Regions from separate parts of the Aliiglaciecola sp. LCG003 genome, predicted to be linked through region 1. Evidence: predicted binding sites of a transcription regulator. Region 1 holds the regulator's gene; each other region holds the start of a gene.
The links. The regulator LexA, encoded in region 1, represses DNA repair genes until DNA is damaged. The targets are predictions, from matches to a motif close to TACTGTATNNNNATACAGTA.

Region 1 (5,120 bases):
GTGGGGCGGGTTTTTGGCGTGGTGGCGTGAAAGGACAATATTACAATCTCATCCACTCACAAAACAGATGCAGATCAGCACATGCATTAAACACAAACGTCCTGTTAGTGGAACACATAATAAGCCATAGCCTTTACCCTTAATTCAGTGTTTTATAGATGGCAAAACAAGGAGTAATGATGAACTTCAATCAAGCACAGGGAAATATGAACTTCGCCTATTTTGGCGGTTCTATGGGGGTTTTTGCCTCTGGCATAATTTGGGGGATAGCCGGCTTAGTCGCGCTGTTGTCGTCCAACCAAGCAAGTATGTACACTCTTTTTTTTGCTGGCATGTTGATTCATCCAATCGCAATACTATTGTCAAAAGCACTCAAGCGCCCAGGAGCGCATCTGCCTGATAATCCCTTAGGAAAACTCGCGTTGGAAAGCACCATTATTTTGTTTGTGGGCTTGTTTATCGCTTTCTATGTAGCAAAGCTTCAAGTGGAGTGGTTTTATCCGATTATGTTGCTGATAATTGGTGTACGTTATCTGCCGTTTCAGACTTTATATGCAACTAAGCTTTATTGGTTCTTGGGTGGTCTGCTGATGCTCTGTGGTGTTTTATGTATTCTATTCGGGGCTAAGTTTGTTGTCGGTGCTTTTATAGGTAGCGGGATTGAACTGCTATTTTCATTAATTATTTTCTATCAATCTAGACGACAAGATTCAAATACGGCATTGTAGTGACAAAGAATAAATATTGGAGACTCAGGAAATGAATAAACTGGTATTAATTATTTTGGCTATTCTTCTACCGCCTATCGCTGTTTTGCTAAAAAGTGGTTTCGGGAAAGATTTATTAATCAATGTGCTGCTTTGTATACTGTTTTATGTTCCGGGTATCATTCATGCAGTTTGGGTGGTAACAAAGTAACCTTCTGAATAACAATCGGGAAATAGTGTGAGTAGTTGTTTCGATAGAAATAATCTTTACTGAATGCTATTTTTCGTTGGTTAAATCGTATTCTGCAATTTTAACCTGCTTTTAATGCAAGTATTCCTTAACAGCTGTTAATTCGTAATCGTAATATAGCGAAAAAAGTGTGTCTATATTAGAGTTGCCCAGTAAACTGTAACGTTATAGCTTGCACTGATTACGCGGTGCGAGTTAACAGACTAGAGTACATAACAAAGCGTTGCTAGGGGAAGGCGTATGAACGAGTTAGACTGGTATGAACCAAAAAAAAATACTAATCTTGTTGAGCAATGCCCTTGTTGCGACTATTTTACCTTGTCACAAAGAGCAAGCTACCTGATATGCCCCATCTGTTTTTGGGAGGATGATGGCGTTGACGTGAATGCGCAAGATAATTACTCGGGACCAAATCATATGTCGTTGCGCCAAGGTCGACAAAACTTCATACAGATTGGTGCTTGTGACCCCAAGATGCTTGAACATGTATTGTCTGAAGAAGATAGAAAATCATTCCACTATAAAGCCCGGGAAAAATAATAACGGCAACTAGATTTGTTTTATGAGATTAACTGTATATACTACCAGTTGAACTGTATAGAATAACAGGCTGTTTATGCGTCCACTAACTCCAAGACAAGCAGAAATACTCCAGCTCATCAAGACAACTATGTCTGAAACTGGCATGCCCCCTACTCGTGCTGAAATTGCCCGGGAATTAGGCTTCAAATCCGCTAATGCTGCAGAAGAACATCTAAAAGCCTTGGCTAGAAAAGGTGTGATCGAAATATTACCGGGTACCTCACGGGGCATAAAGTTAAATGTGCCGCTAGATGATGTGCCTGAAGAGTTAGGCCTACCTTTAATTGGTCGCGTTGCTGCGGGTGAGCCGATCTTGGCTGAAGAACATGTAGAATGTCACTACAAGGTTGATCCTAATTTATTTAAACCCAGTGCCGACTTCCTGCTGCGCGTCAGTGGTATGAGTATGAAAGATATCGGTATTTTAGACGGTGATTTATTAGCCGTACATAGAACAACCGATGTGCACAATGGCCAGGTGGTAGTCGCTCGTGTCGACGAAGATGTAACGGTAAAGCGTCTTGAAAAACGGGGGCGAGAAGTACTATTGCATGCGGAAAATGACGATTTCAATACCATCAAAGTTGACTTGGCATCACAGCCGTTCAATATTGAAGGCATTGCTGTTGGTGTGATCCGTAACGCTGACTGGATGTAAATAGCCACTTCGTTAATTTCCAGGTATTTGATAAAACAATTAGCCACTGGTGAAAGCCATTGGCTATTTCTAGCTGCTTTTCGCTCCCCTCTTTAGCAACGAATAACTTACTACTTTTTATGTACTTCAATTCCCGCCCCAAACCGTCATCAGGCAAAAAAAAATAATCACAATGATTCTAACAGCATATTATTTTGCAGGTTGGCAGGTGAATATCACTTAAAATACTTCATTTAGCCTATTTTGGATAAAAATCAATCAGTTGTTTCTAATAACAACAAAAAACACTAGACTCCATTGGCTGATTGAGTAATTCTTATACGTCAATTAACAGATTCATAACAAAAATAAATCAAGTCATTTACCACGTTAGAGTTTTTGGCGGATATTATCTGTGCGTTACTCCCTTGGAAAAGGCTTAAATCACCAGGAGGTGTTGAGTGAAAAAGACATGGTCCGGCGCATCGGTCTTACTGACCAGTATCATTGCGTTTGCTACCTCAGCAGAAACGAATTCGACTGCTGACCAATACCAGCTGAATCTACGACAGGGTGTGACAGACATCAGTGCTGAAGTCTATGACTTGCACATGTTGATGTTTGGCATATGTGTTGTTATTGCCGTACTTGTGTTCGGTGTGATGTTTTACAGCATGTTTTTTCACCGCAAATCACGGGGTGCTAAGCCTGCTCATTTTCATGAGAGCGTAAAAGTAGAAATTGCTTGGACCATCATTCCATTCGTTATCCTCGTGGTGATGGCCTTTCCTGCTGCAAAAACTTTAATCGCCATGGAAGATGCCAGTGCAGCAGATGTGACGGTGTTAGTCACAGGTTCACAGTGGAAGTGGCATTATAAATATATGGATGATGACGTAGAATTTTACTCATCATTAGCCACTCAACCGGAACAAATTAGCAATCGCTTTGCTAAAGGTGAAAACTACTTATTGGAAGTAGATAGACCTTTGGTTATTCCTACCGGTAAAAAAGTCCGCTTTTTAGTGACCTCAGATGATGTTATTCATTCTTGGTGGGTACCGGATTTCGCCGTCAAAAAAGACGCCAACCCTGGTTTTATCAATGAAGCTTGGGCCAATGTGAATCATGCCGGCATTTACCGTGGGCAATGTGCAGAGCTATGCGGTAAAGATCACGGATTCATGCCAATCGTCGTTATTGCCAAAGAGCCCGCCGAATATCAAGCCTGGATCACGGCACAACAAGAATCCCAACGCAAAGCAAAAGAAGAAGAACAACGTTTGCTAGCGTTAAATATGAGTATGGATGAATTGATGGCCACTGGCGAGCAGGTCTATATGCGCACTTGTGCAGCCTGTCATCAGCCTAACGGTGGTGGTTTGCCAGGTGTATTCCCAGCTTTGGCTGGCAGTGCAATGGCACTGAACGATATTCCTGCCCATATCGACATTGTTATAAATGGCAAAACTGGCACTGCTATGCAGGCGTTTGGCAAACAATTAACAATGAGTGAGATTGCCGCCGTTGTGACTTATGAGCGAAATGCTTGGGGTAACAATACGGGTGACATGATCCAAGCAAAAGACATCAACGCCGTTATGACGGGTCAATAGGAGGTTAATTATGAGTACTGCAACACAAGACCTGCATCATGATGACCATCATCATCATGCGCCAAGCGGCATAAAGCGTTGGCTGTTTACTACTAACCATAAAGATATTGGTACTTTGTACCTTTGGTTCGCGTTCATCATGTTCTTGATTGGTGGCGCAATGGCCATGGTAATTCGAGCAGAATTATTTCAGCCAGGCCTGCAAATTGTTGAGCCTAACTTTTTTAATCAGATGACCACAGTGCATGGGTTGATCATGGTATTTGGTGCGGTTATGCCTGCCTTTACTGGCTTAGCTAACTGGCTAGTACCTATGATGATCGGTGCGCCAGATATGGCTTTACCGCGCATGAATAACTGGAGCTTCTGGATTTTGCCAATGGCATTTACCATCCTACTTGCTTCATTATTTATGGAAGGTGGTGGCCCAGCATTTGGTTGGACGTTCTACGCTCCCCTTTCAACTACCTATAGTAACGATACCACTGCGTTGTTTGTATTCTCTGTACACATCATGGGTATCTCATCGATTATGGGTGCTATCAACGTCATCGTAACGATTTTCAACATGCGTGCCCCAGGCATGACATGGATGAAAATGCCGTTGTTCGTTTGGACGTGGCTGATCACTGCATTCTTGCTGATAGCAGTTATGCCAGTATTGGCGGGTGCCGTTACCATGGTGCTGACCGATAAGTTCTTTGGCACTAGTTTCTTTAACGCAGCAGGCGGTGGTGACCCAGTTATGTTCCAGCATATTTTCTGGTTCTTCGGTCATCCTGAAGTGTATATCATGATCCTGCCCGCATTCGGTATCATATCAGCAATCATTCCGACCTTCTCTCGTAAAAAGCTGTTTGGTTATGCCTCAATGGTTTACGCCACCACGTCTATTGCGTTGTTGTCGTTTATTGTTTGGGCTCACCATATGTTTACCACAGGGATGCCAGTGGGGGCCGAACTGTTCTTTATGTTCGCAACTATGTTGATATCGGTACCTACCGGGGTGAAAGTGTTCAACTGGGTAGCAACCATGTGGCGAGGTTCCTTGTCTTTTGAAGTGCCCATGTTATTTGCACTGGCATTTATTGTGTTGTTCACCATTGGAGGATTATCTGGATTAATGCTGGCGATTACGCCTGTGGATTTCCAATATCATGATACCTACTTTGTAGTCGCTCATTTCCATTACGTATTGGTGACCGGCGCGATATTCTCGATTATGGCTGCGGTCTATTATTGGTTACCCAAGTGGACCGGCAAAATGTTTGACATCACTTTGGCTAAATGGCATTTCTGGTGCTCATTAATTTCCGTTAACGTGTTGT
Region 2 (5,120 bases), 170 kb from region 1:
TTCTAATTGAGTTTGATTAATACCCAATGCCTTACCTACTTCTCTAAGCCCACTTTTAAAGCGAAAACTAGATATTGTGGCAGCAATAGCGGTTCGCTCTCGACCATATTTCGTATAAATATATTGGATAATTTCTTCACGGCGCTGATGTTCAAAATCTACATCAATATCTGGCGGCTCATTGCGCTCTTTAGAGATAAAACGCTCGAACAACACATTAATTTGGCGGGGATCTACCGAAGTAATGCCAAGACAATAACACACCACTGAGTTGGCTGCAGAGCCTCGCCCTTGATATAGGATTTGTTGCCTTTGGGCAAATTGGACAATATCGAAGATAGTTAAAAAGAAGAATTCATATTCTTGTTCTGCAATTAACACCAGCTCTTTGTCAATAATGTCTCGAATTGGCGCAGAGATACCCTCCGGAAAGCGTTGCTTGATGCCATTCTCAACCAGTTCAGCCAAATATTGCACAGGTGTCTTTCCTTCAGGTACGAGCTCTGCAGGATATTCATAGCGTAACTCTTGTAAACTAAAAGAGCACAGACGAGCTATACTAACGGCTTGCTCTAACCAGTCTCTGTTAAACAGACTCTTAAGCTTATTATGGCTGCGCAAACATGCTTCACCGTTTGACAGTAAGTCACGGCCTAGCTGACCCACAGTGGTGCGTTGTTTGATTGCGCTGAGTACATGCTGTAACTGTTGTCTAGCAGGAATGTGCATCAGAGCACCACCACAAGCGGTAATTGGAATGTTAAATAATTGGCTGATCTTCTGGCAATGCTGGATATAACGCTGTTCGTTGGCGGTCAAATGACGCTGTAGTGCGATCCACAATCTTTCTGGATAAGACTTGAGTAACCACTGCACCCATTTTTCATCATGCTGGGCAACGCCCTTTGGTAGCCAAAGAATTAGGCAATGTTTAACCGTTTTAAGGTCCCACTCTTCCAATAAATACTCACCTTTAGCCGAGCGACGTCTGGCATTGGTGATAACTCTGCATAGCTCGCCATAGGCTTCTCTTGTAGGGCACAACAAAACTAACTCTAAACTGTCATCAAGTTTGAAATAACTGCCCACAATAAGCTTTATATTTAAATTATGTTGCTTGATTTCAGTATAGGCTCTGACCACACCCGCGACAGAGCATTCATCGGTAATAGCGATAGCTTCATAACCTAGAAAGTGTGCCTGTTGAACCATCTCTTGAGGGTGAGATGCGCCTTGCAAAAAACTGAAATTGGTGCGACAGAATAATTCAGCGTAAGCCATAACTATAGTCTGCAGATAAGTGAGATTCTGATTGCTTGATTACATTAAGAATATATAGTCTTAAATTTTTATAAACCTGATAATTGCCTCTAACTGGCCAAGTTTGCCTAAGCCTATGCTTTATGGCTAGAATCCGAAGGTTAGCTAAATAGGCCATGGACATACCACTTTGCGCAAGGTGTTCGAAATATCCACAGCCATTGGCCCTGGTTATTTCGAGCGATAAAATAATCTCGGGTCATAACCTTATTGTCCCACCATCCGGTGGCTATTCGCTCAGGTCCGTGAAGGATTTTTACAGCTTCAGTGAGGGCTAGACAAGGCGCCAGTAGAAAGCTCGGACGCATTCCCTGTAGATGACGATTGTGAGGGAAGAGTTGATTGCTGGGTGATACATATCGATTCACTCGGTCTGGCCGATGGTCATTGTCTAATTGAATCTGTTTTACAGCCTGCTCACCTAACTTGGCTTGTAACATTGAGATCAATTGTAAATAAGATAGTGCTCCTCTTCGGGCTGTAAATAAATCGGCCTTATCAGGGCAACGTTGCTCTGTTGCTCCAGTGTATAGCTCCAGCCCATAGACCGGTGATTTTAATCTGAGGTTTTCTATTTTGAGTGCCGCCAAAGCATGCCATCTGCTGCTTAGATATTCCCCTTGAGCTGAACCGACTTCTAATGTCAGTATTTCAGCATCACGCTGGTATAGAGTGAACACTATTTTTTGGGTTAACAAATCCCGAACTTTTAAAAACTGCTCTAGGGCATCAAGCATCTTTATCATTGGACGTAGTAAAGTATCGGTATGGCTTATTTCATAGAGCAGCTCTAGGTATTGGGTAAAACGTGTTTTAGGGTGGAAAAATACTATTGGGTGGTGAAAGTCACCCCTTAACCTACCTAGATAAGTGACTAAATCATTTTCAAACCGCTTAGCTATCTCTTTGAGAGAGATAGCCATGAGATCTGCTATACAATGAACCCCCACACGTGAAAGCTTATTAACCGTTTTGCTATCTAGTTCAGAATCAGACAATTTGCGTAAACCGATTTGGTGTTGCAGCATTGGAAGGTGATCACAAATTTGATCCCAACCAGTACAGGCTAGTATTTTCGCAGCAAAAGGAGATTGCCCCGTCGCAAAGTGATACTTCACTGGAAAGTCATTCAGTTGGTTTTTTATCGCATGCCAGTACTCATTGAGGCCTCCATAAAGTGACAGCATGTTGTGGATTCGCAACAAGATCCCATTTGCAGGCAATAGGCATATGTCAGAGGTTACCAAATATAGATGCTCGGCAATCTCGGTCAGCTTCTTTTGCTCTACTTCGCCATTGTAAGGTACAACTTGCAGATGTTGACTTAGCGCTGCCGCAGTACCTAACCCCATACCCCGCTGAATGCCAGCTTCAATAGCAGCTTGGTTCAGTTGCAATATGCTATTTGACTTGGCATCTAGGATTACCACTGGTTTTGACATACAATGCTGCGACGATAGGCTCTCAGCGGAGTCTGTACCATGAGTTGCACATAAACAGTCCAGCTGTAAATGGGTAAAATGTAAATATAGCCACAGAGACTTCAAGGCTAACCCACTTTAACATGGGAAAAAGAAAGTACATTTGATGACATCTCTGGCAATGTCAACTCCGGCCAATTGGCACTCATATTGACTTCAAAAGGCTTCTCGAGCCACCCTCCCTTGCGTTTAGTTATCTGAACACTGATACCCTGACGATGAGAAGCTAGTTTCATGGCTAAATCGATAGGTAATGAGATCTTCAATGGATTGTCTTGGCGGAAGATTAACTGCAAAGCATCACCTTGTTCAGCGGCCAGTTGTAATCGCTTAGCTTGAGGTATCTCTACATTCTTATGCCACAGCAAAACACCATGACAACAACCGCTCTTTAAACACTGCTCTGCGCTCCAAAGAGCCTGCTCAGCGCTATTAGGTTGTAAAATTAAGATCTGCTCAAGAGCAAAACCAAACTCAGCTAACATCTCGCCATTGATTTGCATAGGCGCAGCGATAAAAACCACAAGCCTATTACTCTGCTGCTGACGGGAGCGTAATGCCGGAAGCATCAGACGCAATTCACCTATACCGATTGGGCTATCAATATCGATAACACCTTGTTGCGGAAAGCCGCCTTGCAAGGCGTGATCAAGCTCTGCATAACCTGAACTATTGGTACTGGTAAAAACCTGCTGCTGATTTCCTTGCCAGATAAGCCGCTTATTTTTCAATTGTTCTATTAAGGTATTCATAATGAAATCTATACTGTGTTTATGTACAGTATATTGATCAATTTAGCAGATGCAAGTTTTGGCGTAAATCAACAATGGGTTTATGATGAATGGGGTAAAGTTACCTAAACTAAAAACAGAGTAAATTATGAATTACTGGTTATTCAAAACGGAACCGGACGCATTTAGCATCGATGATTTGTCGAATCGGCCTAATCAAACCGAGCATTGGGATGGCATTAGAAATTATCAGGCCCGTAACTTTTTACGAGATGAAGTAAAAAAAGGCGATAAGGTATTCATATATCACTCTAGTTGTAAACAGGTTGGAATAGCGGGATTAGCCGAAGTTGCCCAAGAGGCTTATGCAGATCACACTCAGTTCAATCCAGAGAGTAACTACTATGATCCGAAATCCAGCGTGGAAAATCCACGTTGGTTCATGGTTGATGTCAGATTTGTTGAAAAATTTAATCATGTCTTAAGCTTAAAAGCGATTAAGCAGATGCCACAAATCAGCCAAATTGGTTTAGTCAAAAAAAGCCATCGACTATCAATAATGCCCGTCACTGAAGTCGAATTTGAGCATTTATTAGACAAATGCCAGGGGCTATAAGGACATAATCATCAGGCTAATATGATTAGCTTTTTTCAAGCTCTCGAGGGTCAGCTTGCTTGACCCGGTCTGAGGTAAGGTTATGGCAGGCTGAGACAAATCCGCCAACGGTATTCTTACACCAAGGAACTCGAATTTCAGCGGGTTGATTAGCTATATATTTCTTTATTTGTTCCATATCTAGTTCTGAGTTTTCAAGGGCTTTGAGTAGCGCTTCTTCCACAGTCGCGCTCTTTTCACAGCATTGCATGATGACAAATTCAACTTCAGCAATAATAAAGCTAACAATCTTAAAATCAGCACTACTTATCAATGCATGTTTATTGAGATTATCGAGACGTATCTGATAGGTTTTTTGCATCTGACCAGCAAGCATTGACAATGCTTGCAATGAAAATCGACTCTGTTTATCAAGAGATTTGACTTGATGAGTTAATTTATTTAATTCCGATTGTGCTGATTGGTGTCTGACCACAAAATAAATCAACATTAATATTAAAAAACCTATTACGCCGAACGATATCATTATATTCCCCTGAAACGACTCAAATCAGTTGGTGCTAGTTAATTGCTATAGTTTCTGCTGTTGTTGGATAAACAGCTGCATATTTTCTCTCAACACTGACAAAGGAATAGAACCATATTCCAAAACCGCATCGTGAAATGAACGAAGATCAAATTTATCCCCTAAGGCTTCTTCCGCTTCTTTACGCAGCTTTTTAATTTCGATTTCGCCAATCTTATAAGATAAGGCTTGTGCTGGCCATGAGATATACCGGTCAACCTCAGTGGTGACATTATGTTCTGACAATGCAGTATTTTCTAACATATAGTCCAAAGCCTGCTGTCGAGACCAGCCTTTTAAATGCATACCTGTATCAACGACTAGTCGGCAAGCCCGCCACATCTCGTAACTTAAGCGGCCGAATTCATCATAAGGCGTGGCATAAATACCCACTTCTTTGCCTAAAA
Region 3 (5,120 bases), 370 kb from region 1:
AACTAATTCGACGAAGCTCTGTAGTGCAGAGGCGGCTCGGCCAGACAAGCGTTTCTCGGCTAACATTGTCTGAGTTGCTTGCCACATGGATTGTTCATTATTACGAGCTGATTCCCTGATCAAACCCAGTGTTTTTTCGCCAATGCCCCGCGTCGGAGTGTTGACGATACGCTCATACGCGGCGTCGTCAATAGGCTGGTTCACAATACGTAAATAAGCCAATGCGTCTTTAATTTCCTGTCGTTCGAAAAAGCGTAGGCCGCCATATATGCGATAAGCAATAGACTCTTGCAATAAGGCTTCTTCAAGTACCCGAGATTGGGCATTGTTTCGATATAAAATGGCACAATCAGATAAGGCGTCGCCTTTATCAGACCACTCTTTGATCCGTGCAACAATAAAGCGCGCTTCATCCAGTTCGTTAAAACCGGCATATAAGGAGATGGCTTCGCCTTCGGCATCTTCGGTCCATAGGTTCTTACCTAAGCGGCCACTGTTGTTATCTATTACCGCATTGGCGGCTTTTAATATGTTACCTGTAGAACGATAGTTTTGCTCTAAGCGAATAGTCGATGCGCTGGGGAAGTCACGCAAGAAATGTTGGATATTTTCGACGTTAGCACCGCGCCAACCATATATGGATTGGTCATCGTCACCGACTATTATCATATTGTTGTCTTTGCAGCTTAATAACTTCAACCATGCATATTGAATATTATTAGTATCTTGGAACTCATCTACCAAAATAGTCCGAAAACGGCGTTGGTAGTGTTTTAACACATCAGGATTTTTCAGCCATAACTCGTGCGCCCGCAATAATAGCTCAGCAAAATCGACTAGCCCGGAGCGATCACAGGTTTGTTGATAGGCCTGATAAATATCTTTCATGGTTTGTTTGGTGGGATCACCTTGGGTATCAATATGCTCTGCTCGCAAGCCCTCATCTTTATTGCCATTGATGTACCATTGAATAGATTTTGGCTGCCAATTTTTTTCATCTAAATTCAACGACTTTATCACCCGCCTGACGAGTCTATATTGATCATCTGAGTCTAAAATTTGGAAGTTTTCTGGCAAACGGGCTTCTTTGTAATGGGTGCGTAACAGGCGATGAGCTAAGCCGTGAAAAGTACCAATCCACATATTATGTAAAGCTGAACCCATTAACCGCTCAACACGACCGCGCATTTCACGGGCTGCCTTATTAGTAAAGGTCACGGCTAAGATACTAAAAGGAGCGAGTTGCTCGACTTCCATTAACCACGCCATGCGATGAACCAATACACGGGTTTTGCCACTGCCAGCCCCAGCCAGAACCAACATATCTGACGCCGGTGCAGCAACGGCTTCTCGTTGTTTATCATTAAGTTGGTCGAGCAGTCTAGATACATCCATAGGGCAAAACATTCCAGCAAAAAGATGTTTACAGTATATCAGTTATACTGTGTTTTTATACATTTGATTGGTCGTGTTTTTGTTGTTTTAAAATATTGGGCTTGTGTTGAAGGTTTTTGTCCGCATGTCTGTTCTAATTACAGTATGAGATTAATCGTCTAGGGTTAGTTATGCCAATTGATAATTTTTGGAACAGTTTAAAAGCAGATGCTCAGCAATTGGTTAAAAATGAGCCTCTTCTGGCCAGTTATGTCCATGCTTGTATTTTAGCTCATCATAATTTCGAAACCTCATTGAGCTTTATTCTGTCTAATAAAATTAAAGATGAAGTGATGCCGGCATTAGCTATTCGAGAGGTCTTTGATCAAGCCTACTTACTTTGTCCTGCAATCGTAGAATCTGCAGCTCTTGATATACAAGCTGTTTTGAAACGCGATCCGGCGGTTGATTCTGCATTGAAAGTATTGATGTTTTTTAAAGGCTTTCAGGCGATCCAAACCCATCGTTTAGCCCATTACCTATGGCATAAAAATAGAAAAGATTTAGCCTTATTTGTTCAAAGTCGTAACTCCGAAGCCTTTGGTGTGGATATTCATCCAGGAGCAGTAATAGGCAATGGCGTCATGTTCGACCATGCTACTGGTATTGTAATTGGAGAAACGGCAGTGGTGGAGAACAATGTGTCACTATTACAGTCCGTGACCCTTGGGGGAACAGGCAATGAGAGCGGTAACCGTCATCCCAAAGTCAGGGAAGGGGTTATGGTTGGAGCGGGGGCTAAGATATTAGGTAATATTGAGATTGGCCGCGGCTCTAAAGTAGGCGCAGGTAGTGTCGTGCTCAAGAACGTGCCTGAACATGTAACTGTCGCAGGCGTGCCGGCAAAAATAGTAGGTATACCTTGTTGTGCTAACCCATGTGAAACCATGAATCAGAATGTACTAGATGATTAAGTCACGTAATTCGGCTAATTGATGAAGATGCACGTGAGGAAGAATCGTAGTTCGTTCCTGCTCTATTTGCATCGGTCGATTGTGCGCATACCAAGCGCTTTGCATGCCTGCAGCAATTGAGCCCTTTACGTCTTTTTCTAAATTATCGCCCACGTGTAGTATAGTGTTTATTGGTATTGAGAGGGCTTCGCTAGCTAAATTAAACATGGTTGGATGGGGCTTCATGGGATGCCTCAAATTCGATTTGAAACTATGGCTAAAAAAGTCAGCTATACCAATTTGCTCAAGATTTACATTGCCGTTGGTTATCGCTACCAGTGGTAGCCTCTGCGCCAAATCAGATAATAAAGAACAAATAGTCTTGTCCACCTTGAAATTACTTCTGTGGTAATAAAAGTATTCAAAACAGTCATTTACTGCATTTTTAAGTTCGTCGTCGAGGTATCCACAAGATTCTAGTGCGGTGGACAGCGTTCTGCGCCTTAACTCCCCCATATCGGATGCTAGGTTAGGATTGTTGTTTAAATGCATGTTCTTAATCTGTCGCCAATCAGCAGTCGACAATTGAGATATATTGGGATAGTTAGTGCGTATATATTCGTGTAAATTTTGCTCGGCTTTGACTATCAGAGGATAATTATCGTACAGGGTATCATCCAAATCGAAACTTAGGGCTTTGACGGGAGTCATCTTTCGATAAAAAATCATTAAAGAATACCTATTCCTTATATAAATATATAGACTGTTATAGTCTTCATATGGCCGAGTGGGTTTTTTAACGTCCTATTTGTTTCTTTTCGCGCGGGGATGAGCCCCATCATATACTTTAGCCAAATGTTGAAAATCTAGATGAGTATAAACTTGTGTGGTTGATAGATTTGCATGGCCTAATAATTCTTGAACTGCGCGCAAGTCACCACTGGATTCTAGCATATGGGTGGCGAAAGAATGCCGCAGTTTATGGGGGTAAACTGTCTGGTCTAATTGCTTCTGCTTGGCCCAGAGCTTCATTCGCTTAGCAATTTGACGATGGCTTATACGTCTGCGATGCATGCTCACGAATAACGCTGGTTCATCCTGCGGTGGGTTGAGTTGTGAGCGCACTTTTAACCAATTCTTCAGCCACAAGGCAGCGGTCCGACCCATGGGTAATATCCGTTGTTTATTTCCTTTTCCCCATACCGTTATTTGTCTGTCAGAGTTTATATCGGTTATATCCAATCCAGCCAACTCGGCTAGTCGCAATCCGCATCCGTAGGTTAATTCCATCATAGCGCGGTCACGGATTGCTAGAGGAGAATCGGGATCGATTTCTAATAGTGAGTTAATCTCATCGACATTCAGGTGCTTAGGTAGTGGCTTGCCTAATTTGGGGGAATGTATCACTTTGGCTGGGTTGCAATCTAAAACCTTTTCAGCGATTAAATAATCACAGAAACTTCTCAATGCCGACAAACGAAGTGCAATGGAGCGGGGAGCAAGGTTCTGTCTGCGGCAGTGGCCAAGTACTTTTTTGACGTGGTCAGTATTTAGTTGTGACCAATCCTCTAATTGAATTTGCAAAGCGATTACGTGCAGTTGACGGCGATAATTTTCTATCGTTTTGGCGGATAAATTACGTTCATATTTTATAAATTGAAGAAACTTTTCGAGCCAGGTATTGAGAGGGTGTCCTGATAAATCAGCCATAATTATGGGTTATTTGCTACGGCAGCAGTGGTAACCACTAGTATCCAGCAAGGTTTGGCAACAACACATTTAAAAACTGTTGAAGTTGGGTTATCAATAAAGTATCCATATCTGGGTTGAAATGGCCGGGGTCGTGGCTGGCAATGGCAAGAATGCCTAACTCACCTCTATCGCCGAGTAACATCAGCGCCACCGACTCTACTGATTGATCTGCAAAGAGCAATTGCTTTTCGTGGGAACTAATCCTACCAAAGAAGAAGAATTCTTGTTTAAACCTCTTTTCAATGAATAGCTTACGCTGAATTTCAGGTAGCGCATGGGCACCGCTAAAAGACTTTAGTGTAACTGCAGAAAGCCTCAATCGGTCGAGCATAATATCTTCTAGTTTGTCTTGAACTTCACTGAAAAAACGACAGGTGATAAGCTGTAGGTTCAGGTCGGCATAAATGCGGTATATCTCTTCGTTCTTCTTAGCGATAGCGATTAGCTGACTAAGTTTGTGGGACAGCATTCGGTTCTTTTTACGTAGCTGCTCACTTTGCAATTCAAATAATGAAATGCTGCCCTTTTGCTGATGGGGAAGTTTGAGTTTTTCCGTCAGCTCGGGGAAATCAATAAAAAAATCGGGATGTTGCTCAATATATCGAGCGACATCAAGGCTATTGATATCGGCTACTTGCTCAAAATCAGTCAACATATCCGTTGTTGCCTGTTGTTTTGCTGCTGTATCACTCATAGAAAGAGGGTTCCATCAAATATATGCTCTGCAGGTCCTGTCATCTTAAGTACGTTGTCTTTACCCTGCCAGCGTATTTTCAATGATCCACCAGGTAAGTCTACCTGAACTTCTTTACCAAGTTTACCTTGAATTTGTCCAATTGCTACTGCGGCGCAAGCACCACTGCCACAGGCCAGTGTTTCACCGGCTCCGCGTTCGTAAACTCTTAATTTTATATGACCGGAATCAACAACTTGCATAAAGCCTACATTGACACCTTCGGGAAACCTTTCATGTTTTTCCAAGACTGGGCCAATACCAGAGACATCTGCTTGTTGGATATCATCCACTTCCAAAACACAATG
Region 4 (5,120 bases), 1.2 Mb from region 1:
GCTTACACTTAATTGCTGCTGTCTAATGAGATCAATGCTATCCGGTGACCAATCGATACTGCCAATAATAGGATTGGTTTGCAGTTTTTTATCATAGGCCTTCAATCCTTCGATAATACCGAAGGCCATAATGTCGCTGGCGGCCCAAAAAACATCAACATCATTGTGTCGGGACAGGACAGTTGGCATGAAGCCTCTTACTACATTCTGACTCCATTGAGCATCTACCGTGTTCAGGAGAGTGACTTGCTTGTTCGGCTCAGTGATAGATAACAAACCGTCAACTCTATGGGAACTCGCAGAGGTGTATTTTAATCCAGTAAACGCGAACAAATTTATATTGCAGGCTCGCTGTTCACACTGTTTTATGCGCGTAGCTCGCGTAATTAGGTCACTGGCTAACATGGCTCCGGCTAAATCGTCATTGGGGGCGAGATGGGCCAACCACAGGGGAAAACGCTCACGGGGTTTGCCCAGTCGAGCAAAGTCAGTGTTGGACAGATAAGTGTTGAATGAAATGAACGGGATTTTTCGCTCAGCTAAAATGGTGAGAAATTTTTCTTCAGCACCAAACGCAAGTGGACTAATCACAATGTCAGGGGGAGTAGTCAGAGAATCAATAAAGCTACTTTTGAATTGGGTTACGCCGAATCGGTCTCGCAATCTTTTAGGAATATATTCTACTTGTAATTTTATATTCAGTGCCTGGGCTGCACTTTTTGCATACAAAACCGTACTGTCATAAAAAGGAAATCCAGGGTCAGCATGGATAAATAATAAAGCATTCAGGGGGACGTTTTTAGGCGTCGCCTGCTCATCTGCAAAAACTGCATTTTGGACGCCCAGCACTAGCAACAATAATAAAATAATTTTCATATTGGAAAGATATACCAGATTCTTAGATAAAAGCAAAAAAACGTAAAGATCTGGTAGGTAAATTTAATCTGTCAGGAATTTCATCGAGTTAGTCTAATAAGTCGGTTAATACTAGAAAATATTCGGTTTTACAATTAGTTAGCATGTCTGTGCCGATTTATAATAAATAAAAGTTCTGCAGCGGCTTGTGCATCTGATAGGGCACGGTGATGTTGTGTCATGTCGATGTCAAAATGACGGGTGAGATTGGCCAAAGAGTACGATGGAAGTCCCGGTACGGCTTTACGCATTTCTCTTACTGTGCACAGTTTTGGCATCCTGAAGTTTTGCTCTAAGCGTTCAAATTCAGTGCGAATAAATCCGTAATCAAAGTTCACATTATGCGCTACAAATACGCAATCGGATAAATAATCCCTTAATTTGTCAGCCACTTCCACAAATAATGGCGCATCCGCTACCATGTCATTGCTGATGCCAGTTAATTGAGTGATTTTGTGTGGTATATGGCGCTGCGGATTAAGTAAGGTTTGCCAAGTATCAATAACCTTACCACCGACTACCTTAGCGATGCCTATTTCGGTTATACGGTGGCCGTTTGCTCGACCTCCCGTGGTTTCGATATCGACTACCGCATAGACTTGATTAGGATCAAGAAACCATTCAACTTGAGTGACAGCTACGTTAAATTGAGCCTTACGAAGTTGTTTAATAGTTAAAAGCTGGTTTTTACGCAGTTGATCACCGGGCGCTTTGATTTCTTCAAATCGCAAGCCCTGCTCATCGACCACCATTAGATCCGGATAACCGTCTCCGAAGGTTCTGAAATCTTGCGCCATGGTACGCAAATGTAGCTTTAAATCTTCTATATCAACGTGGTCAAAAAATACTGCTAATACTTCTAGCAGTGATTTGTGCCAACGAAATATGCCATTAGGAGTAGCGTATTTTTCTAGCATAATTTTACTGACCTGCTTAAAAGCCATTTCATTGCTGGTCATTCGATATAGGCGTGTTTCAATAGCTTGCTCGAAAGTTGTATAAAAACAGTTGTGAGAAATAGATTGAGGTTTGTGATCGAACTCGGTCACCAGGGCAGCGTTGTCTATTTCAAATAGCTCTTCCCAGAAAACTAATCCAAATAAGGCCCGCCAGAGTCGATTTTCAGTACGGAAAACTTGTTTCCCTCGTTTTTGATAGAATAATTTCACTCCATTTTCTACGGAATCTGAATATATTTCATCTATTTGCAGTCGCTGTGCCTTTTCTCGCAACATATCGGTTAATTCACTGGTACGTTTTTGACCAAATTTACGCGCCAAAAAGTCTTCGGCAAATGCCAATAATGTTTCACTTTCAGGTTGGTCTATAATGTTTTCTAGTTGGGATTTAACCCAATCTTTATGACCTAGTTTGTAGCGCTCTCTGATGACCTTTTCTTGAGCCTGTGGCTCACTAGATGCACCCAGTATCTCTAATGCCAGCTTGGATTCTATGGGCAGTAATTTTTTACCAAGTTGAAATAGTAAGCGATCAGCGTAGATATTAGCTAGCGTACCGTGGGGCGACGGGAAGTTGTCTCGCTGATGCGCACAATGGATGAGTTGTTGAGTCGATAAATTACCAAGATTACGCAGTTGCTGAGCATAAAAATAAGCACTTTTAGCCTCATCAATAAAATCAAACCGCGCAATGTCGTTACTCACTCCGCGTTTGGTTTGCATAATGCCTAAGTCACGCATAGAAAACTTTTGCAAACCACTGTTTAAGTCTCCAAAAAATAAAAACAGGAAATAATTTAGCTGTTCATCGAAACCTCTATACAACAAGTTATCAGGCTGACAAAGATTGAATAGATGCTCAAATTCGGCGAATTCCAATGCGGATTCTAATAATTGAATTTTCTGGCTGCTATGCTTAAAACTGACCCCTGCCAAGGTTAGAACTTGTGCAATTTCGGCCTTGGTTAAATGCAATAAGACTTGTTCAAAATGCTGCGGCCCAATAGAGTTGTAAAAGCCCTGAAGTTGCAATTCAGACAAATGGTGTTCAATGTTAGTGAGCTCTTCGTAATACAGCGAAGCCGTCTTAATGACCGGCGATTTACGACTTTGACCACGAACAAATAAGCATTTCGCGTCTTCTTCTAGTTGATTAAACATTTGAATGAAGTGGCGATCTTGTTCATCGAGTAGATGCGCACAAGGGCCCGAGATAAATTCGATAAACTCCAGAAAATGGGCTAGATAATATTTGCTGGGTAATACTCTCATGTGATATCCATCGACTAGTCTGAGCGGTATTTTAAAATAAATACCACTGTATATCCAGTCAGTATTTTTTGTCGATTGTGAAAATCCACTTTTGCGATTCGCGCGTATAATTTCACTCACCCACAAAAGGAGTCATAATGAGTTTAAGTTCTGCGGAGAGTTTTGAATGTCCCTATTGCATGACAATTAACGACTTAGAAATTGATGAGGCTAATGATATTGGCCAACAACAAATCGTCGACTGTCAGATATGCTGCCAACCTATAGAAGTATTGGTGATTGACAATGGATTTGGAATTGAAGTTATCGCCAAACGAGATGACGAATAAATACCGTGAGACAAAAATGACTATTGATAGATGGACTTTAACGGATAGCATTCACACCAAATAAGTGAGAATAGTGACGAATATGCGCCTCTGCGAATAATTTTGGACATGTGAAAAATTGCTGATTCCGTTAACTAAAAATTAACCGCAGATGTACTTGTAACAGAGCCTACGATAATGCTCTTGTTAGGAGTAAAAATCTGCTATAATCCCGCGAAATTTTGACCCTAATGAATAAGTGGTGTAAGTGATGACCGTGATGCGTAAGCCCGTCGAGCGAATGAAAGCCGAACGCGGGCTATTTTCCTATCCTAAATATTGGGCTGAGTGCTTTGGCCCGGCGCCATTTTTGCCGATGTCGCGCAAAGAAATGGATCAACTAGGCTGGGATAGCTGCGATATCATCATTGTGACCGGTGACGCCTATGTCGATCATCCTAGCTTTGGCATGTCTGTCATCGGCAGGGTACTTGAGTCTCAAGGCTTTAGAGTGGGAATTATTGCTCAGCCCGACTGGACCAGTAAAAAAGATTTCATGAAATTGGGTGAACCCAATCTGTTCTTCGGTGTAACCGCCGGGAACATGGACTCTATGATTAACCGCTATACCGCAGATCGTAAATTACGTCATGATGATGCCTACACGCCCAACAATGAAGGGGGTAAGCGTCCAGATCGCGCTGTGACGGTTTATACTCAACGTTGTAAAGAGGCCTATAAAAAACCAGTCATCATAGGTGGAATAGAGGCCAGCCTTAGACGCATAGCCCATTACGACTATTGGTCCGACAAAGTCCGTCGGTCTGTATTGTTTGATTCAAAAGCCGACATGTTGATGTTTGGTAATGCTGAGCGACCTTTATTGGAAATTGCTCATCGCTTTGCTGCCGGTGAAACCCTGGCTGATTTGCAAGATGTGCGCGGCACGGCTGTATTGCGAAAAGAGCCATTGCCAGGATGGCAAGGCGTGGATTCCACTCACGTGGATGTGATTGGAAAAATCGAACCTATCACTAGCCCTTACGATTACATCGAAGACAAGTGTGCAGTAGGTGACACCGAGCAGAGCCCTGTTGGTGAAGCGCAACTAGCTAAACCTATTGTAGTTCAGCCCTTTACCTCTAAGACCCAAAGACGTAAACCTTGGGAAAAGACCTACGTATTGTTACCGCCATATGATGTTGTGCGGGCAGAAAAAACCCATTATGCGCATACCTCTAGAATTCTGCATCAGGAAACCAATCCCGGTTGTGCCAGAGCGTTAGCGCAGCGACATGGTGATCGTATAGTTTGGATCAACCCTCCGGCGTTTCCCCTAGAGACTGAAGAGATGGATGCTGTGTTTGATTTACCTTATGCACGAGTTCCCCATCCAAGTTACGGCAAGGCTAAAATTCCTGCCTATGACATGATAAAAACGTCGGTCAACATCATGCGAGGATGTTTTGGTGGTTGTACTTTTTGTTCTATTACCGAACATGAAGGTCGGGTAATTCAGAGCCGTTCAGAAGATTCCATCATTCGTGAAATTGAACAAATCCGCGATAAAGTCCCAGGTTTCACTGGGGTGATTTCAGATTTAGGCGGACCCACCGCCAACATGTACAAACTGCGCTGCAAAAGTGCCAAAGCCGAGCAAACTTGT

Region 2: the regulator LexA is predicted to act here: its motif matches at 3,565-3,584, upstream of imuA (translesion DNA synthesis-associated protein ImuA).
Region 3: the regulator LexA is predicted to act here: its motif matches at 1,441-1,460, upstream of uvrD (DNA helicase II).
Region 4: the regulator LexA is predicted to act here: its motif matches at 3,191-3,210, upstream of QR722_RS04635 (exonuclease domain-containing protein).

Annotation. Positions count from the first base shown of each region.
Region 1 is NZ_CP128185.1:4,286,565-4,291,684, reverse strand. Features, by position in the region: gene QR722_RS18785 (VIT1/CCC1 transporter family protein) at 1-30, shown strand, start outside; gene QR722_RS18780 (DUF7010 family protein) at 159-728, shown strand; gene QR722_RS18775 (YqaE/Pmp3 family membrane protein) at 760-918, shown strand; gene QR722_RS18770 (CPCC family cysteine-rich protein) at 1,198-1,497, shown strand; gene lexA (transcriptional repressor LexA) at 1,574-2,197, shown strand; gene coxB (cytochrome c oxidase subunit II) at 2,638-3,792, shown strand; gene ctaD (cytochrome c oxidase subunit I) at 3,803-5,120, shown strand, end outside.
Region 2 is NZ_CP128185.1:48,144-53,263, forward strand. Features, by position in the region: gene QR722_RS00210 (error-prone DNA polymerase) at 1-1,281, opposite strand, end outside; gene QR722_RS00215 (Y-family DNA polymerase) at 1,422-2,867, opposite strand; gene imuA (translesion DNA synthesis-associated protein ImuA) at 2,870-3,553, opposite strand; gene QR722_RS00225 (EVE domain-containing protein) at 3,681-4,148, shown strand; gene QR722_RS00230 (hypothetical protein) at 4,174-4,638, opposite strand; gene QR722_RS00235 (DUF885 domain-containing protein) at 4,720-5,120, opposite strand, start outside.
Region 3 is NZ_CP128185.1:249,001-254,120, forward strand. Features, by position in the region: gene uvrD (DNA helicase II) at 1-1,395, opposite strand, end outside; gene cysE (serine O-acetyltransferase) at 1,566-2,348, shown strand; gene QR722_RS01075 (HAD-IA family hydrolase) at 2,337-3,056, opposite strand; gene QR722_RS01080 (tyrosine recombinase XerC) at 3,132-4,037, opposite strand; gene QR722_RS01085 (DUF484 family protein) at 4,075-4,773, opposite strand; gene dapF (diaminopimelate epimerase) at 4,770-5,120, opposite strand, start outside.
Region 4 is NZ_CP128185.1:1,108,226-1,113,345, forward strand. Features, by position in the region: gene QR722_RS04630 (ABC transporter substrate-binding protein) at 1-876, opposite strand, end outside; gene QR722_RS04635 (exonuclease domain-containing protein) at 1,011-3,146, opposite strand; gene QR722_RS04640 (zinc ribbon domain-containing protein) at 3,284-3,475, shown strand; gene QR722_RS04645 (YgiQ family radical SAM protein) at 3,726-5,120, shown strand, end outside.